Regions from separate parts of the Paenibacillus sp. FSL M7-1046 genome, predicted to be linked through region 3. Evidence: riboswitches for the same ligand, from Rfam matches in the RefSeq annotation. Region 3 holds a riboswitch; each other region holds the start of a gene.
The links. A riboswitch is a leader RNA that binds a small molecule or an ion and turns the genes downstream of it on or off. The one in region 3 is predicted to bind cyclic di-GMP.

Region 1: linked by a shared signal. The riboswitch ahead of NYE29_RS04480 (PA14 domain-containing protein) and the one ahead of NYE29_RS06620 (transglutaminase-like domain-containing protein) in region 3 are both predicted to bind cyclic di-GMP.
Region 2: linked by a shared signal. The riboswitch ahead of NYE29_RS29600 (hypothetical protein) and the one ahead of NYE29_RS06620 (transglutaminase-like domain-containing protein) in region 3 are both predicted to bind cyclic di-GMP.

What each region holds. Positions count from the first base shown of each region.
Region 1 covers NZ_JBBOXB010000001.1:1,066,304-1,071,934, forward strand. The annotation lists gene NYE29_RS04480 (PA14 domain-containing protein) at 1-1,987, opposite strand, end outside; cyclic di-GMP riboswitch class I at 2,000-2,080, opposite strand; gene NYE29_RS04485 (sugar phosphate nucleotidyltransferase) at 2,218-3,591, opposite strand; gene NYE29_RS04490 (hypothetical protein) at 3,735-3,923, shown strand; gene NYE29_RS04495 (UDP-glucose dehydrogenase family protein) at 3,946-5,286, opposite strand; gene NYE29_RS04500 (glycosyltransferase) at 5,291-5,631, opposite strand, start outside.
Region 2 covers NZ_JBBOXB010000001.1:6,618,122-6,623,752, reverse strand. The annotation lists gene NYE29_RS29615 (DUF4179 domain-containing protein) at 1-563, opposite strand, end outside; gene NYE29_RS29610 (RNA polymerase sigma factor) at 532-1,113, opposite strand; gene NYE29_RS29605 (nucleotidyltransferase domain-containing protein) at 1,234-2,001, shown strand; cyclic di-GMP riboswitch class I at 2,128-2,219, shown strand; gene NYE29_RS29600 (hypothetical protein) at 2,295-3,326, shown strand; gene NYE29_RS29595 (hypothetical protein) at 3,466-3,825, shown strand; gene NYE29_RS29590 (ketoacyl-ACP synthase III) at 3,878-4,876, shown strand; gene NYE29_RS29585 (alpha/beta fold hydrolase) at 4,971-5,631, opposite strand, start outside.
Region 3 covers NZ_JBBOXB010000001.1:1,548,117-1,553,747, reverse strand. The annotation lists gene NYE29_RS06635 (glycosyltransferase family 2 protein) at 1-435, shown strand, start outside; gene NYE29_RS06630 (GtrA family protein) at 425-829, shown strand; gene NYE29_RS06625 (class D sortase) at 926-1,531, shown strand; cyclic di-GMP riboswitch class I at 1,653-1,734, shown strand; cyclic di-GMP riboswitch class I at 1,808-1,890, shown strand; gene NYE29_RS06620 (transglutaminase-like domain-containing protein) at 1,904-2,710, shown strand; rRNA gene NYE29_RS06615 (16S ribosomal RNA) at 3,073-4,628, shown strand; rRNA gene NYE29_RS06610 (23S ribosomal RNA) at 4,875-5,631, shown strand, end outside.

The DNA of each region.
Region 1 (5,631 bases), 480 kb from region 3:
TTAGCCCATTCTCAGCAGGTGCTGCTGTCGGTGTTGGTGCCGGCGTCGGTACCGGTGTTGGTGTTGGTGCAGGTGTTGGTGCTGGCGCCGGTGTTGGCGCAGATGTCGGTGTTGCTGTTGGCACCGGTGCTGGTGTTGCTGTCAGCGCAGGCGTTGCTGTTGCCGTTGCGGCTGGTGCTGCTGTCGTCGCTAAAGCCGGTTTTGCAACCAGGCTGGGTGTACTGTCCAATTCTGTCTGGCTGGCAGCAGCTGCCCCGGCATTCACAAACAATGCGCTGGCCGGAACCGTCCCTTTGGCTTGGCTTTGACTTTGCCACATTAAGCGGATATTCGCATCACCGGCATTCTCGTAATACTCGACCTTGATGTCGTACAACTGACCGCCTGTTAAAGCGATGCTCCCGGTACGCTCGGCTCCGCTCTGTTTCATCCAGCTGTCAATGACAGCTTTACCGTTAATATAAACGCGGATACCGTCATCCGAAGTGGTAAAAATCTGATAAATCTCACTATACGTTGGCTTGATTTGACCGGTCCAGCGGACAGAGAAGGAATCTACACCGATTGAAGGATCCGGCGAACCCTGGCGCCAGTTAAAGTTAAGCAATGCATCATTGCGCACCAAGGCCGGCGTACCGGAAAGCGTCATGTTTTTGAAGTATTCTCCCTTAAGTCCGCTCAACACAGGCGCTTCCACTGAATCATTAGAGTCAGGCGTTGGCGTTGCCGTCGGCTTCGACGTTGCCGTTGCCGTCGGTGTTGGCGTTGCCGTTGGTGTTGGTGTCGCTGTCGGTGTTGCCGTTGGTGTCGGCGTCGGCGTTGGCGTTGCCGTTGGTGTCGGTGTTGGCGTTGCCGTTGGTGTCGGCGTCGGCGTTGCTGTTGGTGTCGGCGTTGCTGTTGGTGTCGGCGTCGGTGTTGCCGTTGGCGCAGCGGCTGGTGCACTCCAACTCTTATATTTATTCCGGGTCAGTGTATAGCTATCATTCATGAAACTCTTAATCGTAGTTGTGCTATTTTTCTCATAGAGCATTTTTCCCCAGTTCATCATGAAAACGAAATTTTTCTGGGAGAGCTTCAGTTTGGCCGTGCTGGGCATCTCACCGTTCTCACCAATACCTATCGGTTTACCGGCAGCCAGACTAAGCAAACTGTCATAGTACTTATTCATATAGTCGTTATCATATATATCTGCTGCAAGAACATCCACTTTGCTTGCGCCCGGATAGGTCAGCGCATAAGGATCAGACCAGGCATTCGGTGCATTGGGGTTCCATACCCACAACAGATTGTTTAATTGATGAACGTTCACGAAACGGTCATACATAATATTCCACAGTTCAGCAAAATTACTTTTCTTCCCCCACCAGAACCAGTTGCCGTTCATTTCATGATAAGGTCTCCAAAGTACAGGAACGCCCGCATCCCGCAAGCTTTTGAGCGACACCGCCACTTTATCCAGATCCGTGATCAGGCTGGCGTATTCTGTCGTGCCCGGCGTTACATACCTGTTAAATTCCGCTTGGGTGAGCGGCTTCTGCACATTGGACCAGAGGTACGCCGTCCCCGGCAGATTCTGATGAAAGGTCATTGCGACAATGCCGCCGTTCTTGTACCAGTTGATCGCGCTGTTCACCACATTCTTGCGCTGCGATGCAGCCGTACTCTCCGACTGGCCGCTAATTACGCCAAGCTCATATCCGTGAAGAGCAGCATATTCTCCGCTTGTTCCCTTCAACTTGTTGCTGAATTCATCCGGGCTCTCCAAATAATCGTGCTGTCCAGAGATGATCCCTTTTCCGGTAATGGAATAGAGGTTACTAAGCAGCTTGACAGCTTCGGCTGAAGCGTCCGGATTAACCGGCACTGCTGTGCTTGATGAGGCTTCTGCGGTTGAAGGCGACAGCCCAAATCCTAAAGGCACAGCGGTTAACAATACGGCAAGAGACAGCAAGGTGGACAGCAGACGAGACTTACGGTAAGTTTTCAAAATCATCTTCCTTTCGGTAGCCAGGCTGCCACTCTTGCGAAGGCCCTATGGCTTTGCGTCCCTATCTTTCGATTAGGTTTGCCTTTGTCGTTTTGGAAGGATTAATCCCTCTTACCGTAAGTATCGTCCCTATGAAGTTTTTATTTAGAGCATTAATAAAAATAAATTAATAAATGGTTCTAAATGCCTGTTTTGGATTTGCAACAATTGGTTAAATAGATTATTTAGGCCTAAGAGATAAACTGTTGCAAAGCTATATCTTCCCAATCCAAGGTGATGCGGATGTTATCCTCTTCTACCAGTTCCGAACCGGTCTGTACCTCGATAAACTCTACATCCGTCAGCGCAAGAATCGCATGTTTGGTGCCTTCCGGTATACGCACCACATCTCCCGCCTTCACATTATGCATCTTCTCATTAATCACAATGCTTGCTTCACCGCTGACAAATGTCCAGATTTCACTGCGTTTATGGTGCAGCTGGTAACTGATATTTTTACCCTCTTCGATAAAAATCCGTTTGGTCAGCACTTCATTTCCCTCATCGTATTTCACATAATCTATGACCTTATAATGGCCCCAGCGGCGTTCTTCGTACATGGGTCTTTGTTCAAAAGACTTCAGCACTTCCTTGATTCTCGGACTCTCCGCTTTATGGGTAACCAAAATCCCGTCCGGGCTGGCAGCGATAATCAGATCCTTCGCGCCGATCACCGTAATCGGAATATCCAGCTCATTAATCAGGCATGTGCCTTCGGAATCCGCCGTCACGAACCCTTTGCCTACATGATTGCTGTTCATTTCTTCAGTTAGCGTGTTCCAGGTGCCCAGATCCTTCCAGAATCCGGCATAAGGCTGAACTACGATTTTCTCCTCTTTTTCCACCACTTCATAGTCAAAGCTTATGGAAGCAAGCAGTTTGTACTGCTTCTGCAGTTCCTCGTAGTTCAGCGGCAATCCCTTGCGCTGCAGAATATCAAGCAGATAGCCCAAGCGGAACGCAAACACGCCGCAGTTCCAGAGGGCATTCCGGCTGATCAGTTCCTCGGCCTGCTTACGGTCAGGTTTCTCCTGGAAGTGGCTTACCTGCAGATAACCGCTTGCTCCCGCCTCTGCGCTGGTAGGAATGATATATCCGTATTTTTCTGAAGCATGCTCGGGTACTACACCCATCAGCGCCAGGTTCGCTCCGCTCTCCTGCATCGTTTGCTCAAGCTGCACTACTGTATCGAAGAAGGCGGCTTCCACATAAGGATCGACCGGCAGGATGGCCACGGTCTCGCTTGGCGAAACGCCTTCCATGGAATACAGGTAGGCTGCTGTCAGGGCAATCGCCGGAAACGTATCGCGGCGTTCCGGCTCAACGATGATAGGCACCTCGCTGCCAAGCTGGCTTTGAATCATTTCCACCTGACTGCGGCCGGTAGCCAGATAAGCCGAACCCGACATATTAGCTTCCTCCAGCTGCCGCCATACCCGTTGCACCATGGATTCCGGCTCACCCGTCGGGCTCTCAAGTACCTTCAGAAATTGCTTCGAACGTGAATCGTTGGACAAAGGCCAGAGACGTTTTCCTGAACCGCCTGATAGAAGTACCAGTTTCATATGGAACCCTCCTCATTATGTGTTGACGCGAAAATATCGGATTGTTATTGGTTGCTTCAAACGTGAAAAGCATAAGACTTAGCTGTTATGAGAGTCACTGCAAGGAATGTTTGGACTTTCGGCCGCTGTTGTCTGCAGATTTCTTGATTTATACCGCTGTTCGCGGTGGAAATCCGCAGACAAAGGCGGACGCATTCGCTCCTACAGTTCCAAAATTCCTCTCCGTTCCATTCCAACAGCCTAGCTATTCGCTTCACCCGCAGGCGAAGCTCCCTGCTAAAGATCCGGCTATTGCCGCTTGGCTGGCGGCAGGTAAGAGCGAAGTGCTTTAGTAGAGTAGAGCAAGCTTGAGGCTTAGATCGCGCCGGCCACGCTGGCCGAATACCCGCTCAGTCCGCCCATTTGCGGGCGTCCGACGGAATGGTACTCCAGGCCGGTGCCTTCGATCTGCTCCTTGGAGTAGACGTTGCGGCCATCGATCAGAACCTGGCGGCGCATACTGCCCGCCAAGCGATGCAGGTCGATATCCTTGAACTGGCTCCAGTCGGTTAGCAAGCATACGGCATCGCTGCCTTCTGCCGCCTCTTCCGGCAGGCCGCACCAGCGGAGCTGCGGATGATCGTATTGCATTTTGAAGTTATCGGCGGCAATCGGATCATAGAGCTTCACTGTAGCTCCCTCCGCTACCAGCGCTTCGACGATTTCACGGGCAGGTGCCTCGCGTACATCATCAGTATTCGGCTTGAAGGCCAACCCCCAAATTCCGATAACCGCGCCGCGCAGGCTGCCGAGCGACTCATGAAGTTTGGAAATAATCATAAACCGCTGCCCTTTATTCACCTCAACCACCGATTTCAGCAGCTTGAACTCATAGTCCACGTTGCCGGCGATCTGGATCAGCGCATTGGTATCTTTCGGGAAACAGGAGCCTCCATAACCGATTCCGGCCTGCAGGAAGCTTGAGCCGATTCTCCGGTCCATCCCCATGCCTTCCGCCACTTCGGTTACATCAGCTCCCACTTTTTCACAAATGTTGGCGATTTCGTTGATAAAGGAGATTTTGGTTGCCAGGAAAGCGTTCGATGCATATTTAATCATTTCCGCACTGCGGATATCCGTTACGAAGATATTTTCAGTGAAGCCTTGATGAAGCTGGCGCATCGTTGGCTCCAAAAGCGGATTATCCAGACCAATCACAATCCGGTCAGGATGAAGCGTATCGCGGATCGCCGAGCCTTCACGCAGGAATTCGGGAGCGGAGACGATATCGAAGGGATGATTCGTGTGGGAAGCAATAAGATTGCGGATTTTCTCATTTGTGCCAACCGGTACGGTCGACTTGGTCATGATGATTTTATAGCCTTCCATCGCTTGCGCAATTTCTGTGGCTGCTCCCTCAATATACGTTAAATCCGCTTCGCCGCCCGGCAGGGAAGGCGTTCCTACAGCGAGGATGACGATATCAGAAAGGCGCACCGATTCCTGCAGATCCGCCGAAAAGGACAATCTGCCCTCACGGAGATTCATTTCGATCAGCGCCTCAATACCCGGCTCATAGATGGGGGATTCCATCCGGTTTAATTTATTGATTTTCTCCTCATCCTTATCGACGCAGATGACATGATTCCCGTTAAGTGTAAAACATACGCCAGATACAAGACCGACATAGCCGGTACCGATTACTGCCAGCTTCATATAATCATCCTCCTTTAAGAAAATTAACGTAGGCCTGTTCCACATACTGCTTGAACTGGACCATAAACGTCTGTTCATCGAATTTATGCGCATGCCCCATAATCTTGCTGATGTCCCACGCATAGGACTCCACTTCGTGGATAGCCTTCAGCAGATCATCCACTTCCTGATTCTGAAAGAATACGCCATTTACATAAGGGACTATGGTATCCAGCGCCCCTCCGGCCTGATAAGCAATGACCGGTCTTCCTGCGGCATTCGCCTCCAGGGGCGTAATTCCGAAATCTTCTTCTCCCGGAAAAATAAACGCCCGGCATTTCGACATCAGGCCCGTGACCTCTTCAT
Region 2 (5,631 bases), 5.1 Mb from region 3:
CCTTGTTCATCATGGATTTCCAATTGGCTGGTATTAAATTTGGACATTGCGTCGTTGGCAGCATGTCCGGTTTTATCCGTAATGCTAATGTTAAGCACCAAACGGGTAGGATCAGCCACTACGTCCTGCAGGACAAAGGTATAGCCTTTATCGGTTTTCTCTATGCCAGGGTGCTGCACCACTCCGAGTATTTTGGCGTCCAGCAGACCAAGCTTTGCCCACTGGTTGGCAAGGAGGAACGGTTTCTGTGGAGGGGTGGACAACGTCTCTGACACTGTACCTGATTTGCCAATGAAAAACAGTAATGAAGCAATTCCTATCACTGCAGCAACAGAGCTGCCCCACTTTAAACCTCTTTTTAGGGTGCGGCCCGTTTGCATTCCGGATATCTCGGATAATTTTTGCCCGGAGGCGGGCTGTATCTCTGTATTGCGAACTTGTTCCATAACGCGCTCTGTGAAATCATCAGCTAGATTAGAGCTTGTATACAATTGTGAATCCGTCAGTAGATCGTTATCAGTGCCGGACAAGTCATTGTGATTGGTGTAAGCCCATTTTTTCATTGGAACCCTCCCTGGATTTCGGCCATTGTTTCTTCAGCTTTTGACGGGCGCGGTGGAGACAATTTTTGACCTGATGCATCGGCATTCCCGTTATCGCTGAGATCTCCTCATAGGATAATTCATTGGTATAGCGAAGCAGCAGTACAATCCGGTAACGTTCTGGAAGCTTGGACAATTTCCGGTGCATTTCAAGCTCGTCTTCCTTGCGCATATATTGCTCTTCAGGGGTTGGCCCGCGATCCTTCTCCTGCAGCAAGGTGCTGCTTATTAGGCCTGGGGATTTCCGTCTTTTCAGTGACCTGAAGTGGTTGATCGCAATGGCGTACAGCCAAGCGGCAAAGCTTGATTGGCCATGATGCTCGCGGAGTTTCTGGTATGCTTTGATAAATGTTTCCTGGGCCAAATCCTGTGCATCCTGGTGACTGGCGCCCATACCGAGCAGCAGACCATACAAGCTCGACTTGTATTTGTCTACGAGTACCGCAAAGGCCTCCCGGTTGCCCTGCAGCACTTCGGCAATGATTTGTTCGTCGTTGTCCTGTGCCTTCATCCAGTGCCTCCCATTAATTTATTTGTATATAAGACGCACCAGCGCCACAATATTTCTCACTTTTTATAAAAAAGAAAGATTATGTTCAGATCATACTACACATTGCAGGGGGAAGAGAGAATGAAACAAGACGTAGCAATCCGTCAGGTAGGCTTGGCCGTAAAGGATGATCCGGCAGTCAGGGCGGTATTTCTGAAAGGCGCACATGCCAGAGGAGAGCAGGATGCTTACTCGGATGTTGATTTGTACTGCTTGGTCCACAGCGAGGGATTGACGGATTTTTTAGCGCGCAGAATATCCTATATGGAGAGCTATAAACCGCTGATATTCTGGTCGGAAGCTAACTTCGTAGGACCACAAATTGTTGGCGTGTTTGAAGACGGTCTGCATTTCGATCTTTATACAGTGACTGCGGAGAGTCTGAAACAAACCGAACAAATCCTTGTCCTGCATGATCCCGAGGGTTGTCTTGCCAACTACAAGGCAGAGAGCTTCCCCATGTCGGATGTAGAGATTACGAGGATCCTTTCCGGTTTCACTTTCAGTCTTCTGGAATTTGAAACCGCGTATCTCCGCGGCGATTTGCTCTGGGCACACCGGCTTGGCAGTCATCTGGCGGCAGATCTAATGATAGTTCTGCGGCATGTAGCAGATCCTTCTACAGCGCAGCTCGGCATTAAGAGACTGCATCACAAACTCAGTCCACAGCAACTGGATGAGTTAACAGGAGCGTTAAATGCTCTTGGACCGGACGCACTCCCTTCAGGTGTCCAGAAGCTGGTGGACCTCGCTGTGGTGTTGATTGCAGACTTGACCGAACGGCTGTCAGAGAACTGGAATCAGCGTTTTTTCGATTTTATGGTCAAACGGATCTACGCACTATCGTAACAAAACAGATACAGCGAACAATATTTGAATGTGAGAAAAAAGGAGGATAATGACTACTCTTGTCGAATTATAAATTTAGATAGATAATAAATACCAAAATATGTTTGTGATTCGGAAGCGCCAGCTGATGAACAAAGGCAACTCCGCCGAAAGGCGGAAGACGCAAAGCCACCGGTCTAAACCGCTCACGAAAGCGGCATGACAGCGGGGACGCTCATGTAGTTTGGTTTTTTGTTGTCTAAATACAACAAAAGGAGCTTGAAAAAATCATGTTTTTGAAGATTCGCCACAAATTGAGGCCTGGCTTAGCGTTTATTCTGGCTACAGTCTTGGCCGCTGGGCCCCTGATTGCCACCCCGGTCCACGCAGCTGCGAAGTACACTTTTACGGATGTCAAAACTGCATATAACATGCCGATTGACTACAACTACAAGTTCACAGGTGACACAATCGCTTCACTGGAGAAGGATAGCAAAGGGGCTCATCAGCTGTACTTACATAACTGGAAGAAGAAGACGACGGAGAAGGTCACTTCTACTAACACGTTCAAAACGAACTTGCAGCTTATGGGAGACAGTGTTTATTATTATGAGTCTACAATTGAAGTGACTAAACGAATTAATATCTACCCGAAGAAGCTGGTACAGTACAATTTGAAAACCAAAAAAACAAGCGAGCTTCCGCTGGAAGTGAAAACTCCGGAATTACTGGGTGTGGGTGACAAATATTATGCACACAGCAGTGGCTCAGATTTTTACTTCACTAACAAAACGACGCTGGAAACTCAGACCATCAATGATCTTGGTTTTGATCAGGTCCACCAGTTTGTAGATGACAAGTTCATCTATAGCAAATGGGACACCGGGACGTTGTATCTGTATGATCTGCCAAGTTCAAAAACAATTGAGCTCTACAAGCTGAAAGAAAATGAATCCTTCAACCTCGTAGCTTCGAATGGTAAAGATATTGTCTGGATGATTGACTCCAAAGAAGTGGATGCTGCCGGCAAGACCAAAAATTACTTCATCTATATGACGATGGACCGCAGTAAAGCCGGAGCCCCGGTTAAAGTATTGCTCAAACGTGAATGGGTAATTGGCGACCGGAATGATCTCTTAATCGTGGGTGACAATTATGCGGTGTTCTCGGAAATGATGAATAATAAACTGGTAGCCCGCGGAGTGAACCTCCGAAATGGGGAACTCTTTTTACTTGGGGAACGAAACCGCAGTGCGGACAATTTTGTGTATTTTAATAAAGACACTTTGATCTCACGCGACGCGAATGACTATATTGTGCTTCGTACAATAGTCAGAACGCCATAAATGAATTTTCAGAAACTATCAAAAAAACAGTGCAATTTGACGATAGTAGTAAAGCGGTAAATATTGGGTATGAACCTATTTCCAATGAATCCCGCAATCGCAAATTGAAAAAAAACAACTAGAGGAGTGTCATTAAAAAATGATCGCAGAAACTAAAATGTACCCGGAATTCAACACCATCTTCATCAGCTTGCATGGATTTGCCGAATTGGCTGAAACGGTAAAAGAAGTGGAAATATTCGAGGCGTCCATGCCGACTTTGCCAATCCACGAGATGTCTCTGATTATTGACTGCAATGATATGGCGCCGTTCAAGCCGGAGATACTCCCGGTTCTGGAACGCTGCTATGTGCTGTATAACGGATTTAAACATGCGGTTCTGGTGAATCCGAAGAAAGTAGTAGCCAAATCTCAATTACAGAGAGTAGCTCCAAGTGCCGGATTTAAAGGACATTTTGTGGATACGGTGGAAGAGGCTTGGGCAATCGTTAAATCCTAAATCCTAAATCCTAAATCGTATATCCTAAATCTAAAGCAGAGGGTGGTCAACCATGGCTAGTGTCAAAATAGTAAGCACCGAAGTGTACCATCCTGCCTATAAGATCAGCAATGAGGAATTGGCTCTGCAGGCCGGAGCTTCAGCGGACAAGCTTATCGGCATTTGGGAGTTCTTTGGCCGTAAGGATCGTTATTACGCGGCGGACTATGAAGAGAGCACACTTTATATGGCTATTGAAGCATCCAAAAAGCTATTGAAGAACTGTGGGCTTAGCGGAAGCGATTTGGATATGATCGTATTCTCCTCAGGAACACATGATTTCAGCGCTCCGACAGATGCTGCATTTGTGCATCAGGCGCTGGAGGGTAAAGATTCCTGCATTATCTATGACAGCAATGCCAACTGTGTAGGTATGGTTGTCGCTGCTGACCAAGCAGCCCGATCCATGATATCCACTCCCAGAGTGAGATACGCACTCATTGTAGGGTCGGAGCAGATTGCCCGTTTCTACAAAGAGGGGGACCTGGCGTCCAAGGGCCTTTGCGGAGATGCGGCCTGTGCGGTTCTGTTGGAGAGAGTGGAGGACACGGATTCCGGCCTGATAGATTCGGCTTACTACACCAATACGCAGAAGGCGGAGGATATGCAGTTCCCTGCCGGAGGCATGACGCAAATGTACGGAGAACATCTGTCGCTTGAAGAGAAGAAAATTTATCTTCATCCGGAGTATAACGTCAATGTGGCTTTCCCGACAGCGGTATCCAATATTGAGCAGCTGCTTCAGGAACATGGATATACCAAAAGTGATGTGAAGCACTATATCCTTAGTCAGTTAAACTTGAGCGTCATTAAAGATATCGCGGGCAAGCTGGACGAGGAACTCGTTAAATTCCCTTACATTGGGGATATTTATGGCTACACAGGCACAAGCAGTCCGTTTATCACCCTTCACCATGCGATTAAGGACGGAACGCTGGTACGCGGCGACTTGTTCTTTATGTGGTCGGTAGGCGCGGGTATTACGAGTTGTGCTACCTTGTGGAGACTCTAGCATCACTACTGCAGTAATGAAACGCGATAGAAAAACAACGAAAGCCTGCGCCTTGGCGCAGGCTTTTTTGTGTGCTTTTCCCGGGGCGAGCCATCTAGTCTTTATTTAAGAATTCAATAATTAACTCTATAAATTCAGCAGGCTGCTCAAGATGCGGATAATGGCCGCATTGACGCAGCTGGACGAATTCTGAAGCTGGGATGTTCTTATGTACGTAACTACAGATCTGCTTGTTGAAGGGTGAATCCAGCCCGGCTTCCATAACAAGGGTTGGATGACTGATTTCATTTAAGCGACTGTAGGCCGGAGGCATTAAAGGACGATGCAAATTGGGTTTACCTTGATAAAAGACTTCATTACTGACATAAAGCTCTTTGAATTGGGCACGAAGCGTCTGATCTTGTGGAACGAGGTAGTGCCAGAAGCTGTTCTTCATAAAATGCTCCGCAGCCTTGTTGATTCCAACCCGGCGGACTCTCAGGAAATCCTTCATGCCTTCCCAGGACAGCCGCAAGGGATACTTGGCACCGTTAACGGAAGGGGCAACAAGGATTAGCTTGCTGACACGATCCGGATAGGCCAGAGCGAAGTCAATCGCAGCACTCCCTCCAAAAGAAGAGGCGACAAGACTGGCACGGGTAATCCCAAGATGATCCAGAACGGATTTCAGATCCTGATAATAGGAGAAGGGAGTGGTGATAGCATCGCTTTGTCCATATCCTCTCTGATCATACCGGATCACCTGATAGGCTTGA
Region 3 (5,631 bases):
GTGAGCTGGGTCGGCTTCCGGCAGACGATGGTGGAATATGTGCGGGAGGAACGTTTTGCAGGTGAAACCAAATACCCGCTGAAGAAAATGATCCGGTTTGCGGTTGACGGCATCACCTCATTTTCACATAAGCCGCTGAAAATAGCCTCATATGTAGGCTTCTTTCTCTCCTTCTCCAGCTTTGTGTATCTGTTCTTTGTATTGTTCCAGAGAATCTTTTTCACCTCATGGACGGTTCCGGGCTGGGCTTCCATCGTCGGTGTGAATTTGTTGTTTAACGGCATCGTGCTGATGCTGCTTGGCGTAATAGGTGAATATATTGGACGGATATATGATGAATCCAAGGATAGACCGCTGTACATCGTGCGTGAGACCAAGGGTTACCGGGGCGGGGAGCATGAGGAGCGGCAAGAGGACAATGATTATGGCAGATAGGAAGCTGAATGCGGGATTTATCCAGTTTTTAAAATTTAATGCTGTAGGCTTACTGAATACGCTAATTGATTTCGCCGTATTTACCTTGCTGCATTCTCTGGGTATGATGAACACCCCGGCACAGATTATTTCTTATAGCGCAGGGACAGCGAACAGTTTCTTTTGGAACAAGAAGGTGACCTTTAAGGATAAGAGTCAGGCTAACAAGGACAGTTTTGACCGTATGCAATTAGTCCGATTCATCATACTGAACCTGGTTGTACTGGGGATATCAGTGCTGCTGATGCATCTGCTAACGGACAAATTTGGAGTTCAGGTGCTGATTTCCAAAGTGCTGGTTACGTTCGTCACCGTCATCATCAATTTCTTTGGTAGCCGTAAATGGGTATTTTAAGTCAGATGTTGGGCCGTGGAGTTTCTTTATCTTAAAGATCGGGGGGATTTGATGCGTAAGTTTTCCTATTTGATCATAATTGCAGGAGTTCTAGTCATGCTGTATCCAAAAGCGAGCGAATGGTATAACGACCGGCAGCAAGAGAAGCTGCTGAAGGAGGCTGAACAGGCTTATAGTGAGCTGGCCCCTTCGTCAGAGCCCGATCTGAAAAAACAGTACGCCGAGGTCACTGCACTGCTGGCAGAAGAATCAGCTGGGGATGAACCAGTGCAGGCTGCTGAACCGGCAGAGCAGGAAATAGAGGTCGGCGGCAAAGTGACCGGAATTATCACAATCGACAAAATCGATTTGAAATTGCCCATATTGGAAGGGGCGACCAAAGCCAACATGAAGCATGCCGCAGCCCATATGAAGGAAACCGCTCCAATCGGTGAAATAGGCAATGCTGCCATAGCTGCACACAGGTCTAGGACTACAGGGAGATTATTCAACAGACTGAACGAAGTAAAGGTCGGAGATACCATTTCCGTCAAGACAAGCGATCAGGAGTATAAATACGAGGTTTATGATATCTCGATTGTTGAGCCTACGGATGTGTCTGTACTGAACGGGAATAAACAAGATAAGATCCTTACCCTCATTACATGTGATCCTTTGGTAAATCCGACCCATCGACTGATTATCCACGCTAAAGCGGTTTGAAGTAAGAGAACAGATCATAAAATGCGAAAATTATAAAAATTTAAATGAATTAAGTAGAAATCTAGTGATTTAGGTCTTGTAACTAGGCATTAATATGATACTATATAACTATAAAAGCTAAACACGATAACGGCAAACCTATCGAAAGGTAGGGACGCAAAGCTAAAGGGCCTTCCCTGTAAGGATGGCAGCCAGCTACCGAATGAAGAGGCTTTTTTTGTTTGTTTTTAAGATGAATCTAGTATATTCCAATAGTAGTAGGAACAGATAAAGCTTAAACGATAACGGCAAACCTATCGAAAGGTAGGGACGCAAAGCTAAAGGGCCTTCCCGGGTATGGATGGCAGCCAGCTACCGAAAGGGGTTTTATCCATGAAGAAGTTCTATTATATGTTCTTGACCTTGTTCGTCCTGGTTACTTCAGTTCAAGTAAGCACAGCTAACGCTTCCAGCGTAGAGTCGGGCTGGTTAAATACATCGCAATTGAGCCAAGGGGTTGTCCAAGTTTCCTATGATGTTCCCAAGGACAAACGTATCAAGCTCATGATTACTAAAGACAATAAGAGCTACTCTTATAACTTATATGCCTCCAAAGCTACAGAAACGTTTCCACTGCAGCAGGGGAATGGCGCTTATAAAGTGTCAGTCCTAGAGAACACCAGCGGCAACAAATACAAAGTGCTTTCTTCCGAAACCGTAGACCTGAGCATGAGCAACACCAACGCCGTATATTTGAGTTCCGTACAGAATGTGAAATGGAATTCTTCCGATAAAGCAGTACTGAAAGCTAAGCAGCTTACGCAAGGGCTGACCACTGATGAAGCAAAGGTACAAGCTATCTATAATTACATCGTGGCGAATGTAAAGTACGACTATACCTTAGCGGCTAATGTTACGCAGGATTATATCCCGAACAACGACAACACACTCGCTAGTAAGAAAGGGATTTGCTACGATTATGCATCTTTGTTCGCCACCATGCTCCGCAGTGAAGGAATTCCGACAAAGCTGGTAATGGGCAATACGAGTTATGTATCTGTATATCATGCCTGGAATGAAGTATTGCTTAACGGCAAATGGGTAACGATTGATACGACAGTGGACGCCGGATTGGGTAAGAACAAAGAATCAGGCTTCACCAAAGCGTCGAGCAAATATACAGCAGCTAAGATCTACTAATCCTGTAGAATGATGATTACCCTAAGATAACCCGCTTAATATTTAAGCCGGTTATCTTTTTTTTGTTTAAGGGGTTGCTTTTTTATATTGATGTGGGGTATTATAGGTAAGCGTTGTTAGAGCGCACCCAAGTAAATAAGAAATGGCTGAAAAGTTGTTTCAAAAAAAAGCTTGCGTTTCTAAATCAAACGTGATATATTATAAGAGTTGCTGGTGACGAGATAATCGACACTGACAACGAGCTTGATCTTTGAAAACTGAACAACGAGTGAGTATGGAAATCACGCAAGTGAGATCCAAAATTAGAGAATGTAAATTCTCGTCAGATGTTTCAAATTGAGCAATCGCTCTTTCTAAATACCAATTTGGAGAGTTTGATCCTGGCTCAGGACGAACGCTGGCGGCGTGCCTAATACATGCAAGTCGAGCGGAGTTATGATGGAGCTTGCTCCGGATTAACTTAGCGGCGGACGGGTGAGTAACACGTAGGCAACCTACCTCTTTGACTGGGATAACTACCGGAAACGGTAGCTAATACCGGATAATTCCTTTGTTCACATGGACGGAGGATGAAAGGCGGAGCAATCTGCTACAAGGAGATGGGCCTGCGGCGCATTAGCTAGTTGGTGGGGTAACGGCTCACCAAGGCGACGATGCGTAGCCGACCTGAGAGGGTGAACGGCCACACTGGGACTGAGACACGGCCCAGACTCCTACGGGAGGCAGCAGTAGGGAATCTTCCGCAATGGGCGAAAGCCTGACGGAGCAACGCCGCGTGAGTGATGAAGGTTTTCGGATCGTAAAGCTCTGTTGCCAGGGAAGAACGTCCGGTAGAGTAACTGCTACCGGAGTGACGGTACCTGAGAAGAAAGCCCCGGCTAACTACGTGCCAGCAGCCGCGGTAATACGTAGGGGGCAAGCGTTGTCCGGAATTATTGGGCGTAAAGCGCGCGCAGGCGGCTATTTAAGTCTGGTGTTTAAACCTTGGGCTCAACCTGAGGTCGCACTGGAAACTGGGTGGCTTGAGTACAGAAGAGGAAAGTGGAATTCCACGTGTAGCGGTGAAATGCGTAGATATGTGGAGGAACACCAGTGGCGAAGGCGACTTTCTGGGCTGTAACTGACGCTGAGGCGCGAAAGCGTGGGGAGCAAACAGGATTAGATACCCTGGTAGTCCACGCCGTAAACGATGAGTGCTAGGTGTTAGGGGTTTCGATACCCTTGGTGCCGAAGTTAACACAGTAAGCACTCCGCCTGGGGAGTACGGTCGCAAGACTGAAACTCAAAGGAATTGACGGGGACCCGCACAAGCAGTGGAGTATGTGGTTTAATTCGAAGCAACGCGAAGAACCTTACCAGGTCTTGACATCCCTCTGAATCCATTAGAGATAGTGGCGGCCTTCGGGACAGAGGAGACAGGTGGTGCATGGTTGTCGTCAGCTCGTGTCGTGAGATGTTGGGTTAAGTCCCGCAACGAGCGCAACCCTTGACTTTAGTTGCCAGCAGGTAAGGCTGGGCACTCTAGAGTGACTGCCGGTGACAAACCGGAGGAAGGTGGGGATGACGTCAAATCATCATGCCCCTTATGACCTGGGCTACACACGTACTACAATGGCCGGTACAACGGGAAGCGAAGCCGCGAGGTGGAGCCAATCCCAGCAAAGCCGGTCTCAGTTCGGATTGCAGGCTGCAACTCGCCTGCATGAAGTCGGAATTGCTAGTAATCGCGGATCAGCATGCCGCGGTGAATACGTTCCCGGGTCTTGTACACACCGCCCGTCACACCACGAGAGTTTACAACACCCGAAGTCGGTGGGGTAACCCGCAAGGGAGCCAGCCGCCGAAGGTGGGGTAGATGATTGGGGTGAAGTCGTAACAAGGTAGCCGTATCGGAAGGTGCGGCTGGATCACCTCCTTTCTATGGAGAATCGTTTCCTGCAATGGAAACATTCAAATCGGAAGTATTACTTCCAAAACTCAGGTTTAGGCCTGTTACTCACTCGTTGGTCAGTTTTGAGAGTTTAAGCTCTCAAGTAACACCTTGATCCTTGAAAACTGGATACCGAAACGAATTTGCGTTTTAGAACATCTTTTAGCTGAAACTTGTGTGAACAAGTTTTAATTAATAGTGATACTAGCGATTTTCCTTCTGGAAAAATGCATTGGTTAAGCTAATAAGAGCACACGGAGGATGCCTAGGCGCCAGGAGCCGACGAAGGACGTGGCGAACAACGAAACTGCCTCGGGGAGCTGTAAGCAAGCTTTGATCCGGGGGTGTCCGAATGGGGAAACCCAGCTGTGGTAATTCGCAGTTACTTCTCTCTGAATACATAGGGGAGATAGAGGCAGACCAGGGGAACTGAAACATCTAAGTACCCTGAGGAAGAGAAAACAATAGTGATTCCGTCAGTAGCGGCGAGCGAACGCGGAACAGCCTAAACCAAGGGGCTTGCCCCTTGGGGTTGTGGGACGTCTCACATGGAGTTACAAAGGAATATGGTAGGTGAAGAGGTCTGGAAAGGCCCGCGATAGAGGTAAAAGCCCTGTAACCTAAACTGTGTTCTCTCCGAGACGGATCCCGAGTAGTGCGGGGCACGTGAAACCCCGTATGAATCCAGCAGGACCATCTGCTAAGGCTAAATACTACCTGGCGACCGATAGTGAAACAGTACCGTGAGGGAAAGGTGAAAAGCACCCCGGAAGGGGAGTGAAATAGAACCTGAAACCGTGTGCTTACAAAAAGTCAGAGCCCGATCTATGGGTGATGGCGTGCCTTTTGTAGAATGAACCGGCGAGTTACGTTTAACATGCAAGGTTAAGGTGAGAAGCCGGAGCCGCAGCGAAAGCGAGTCTGAATAGGGCGATTTAGTATGTGGACGTAGACCCGAAACCGTGTGATCTACCCCTGTCCAGGGTGAAGG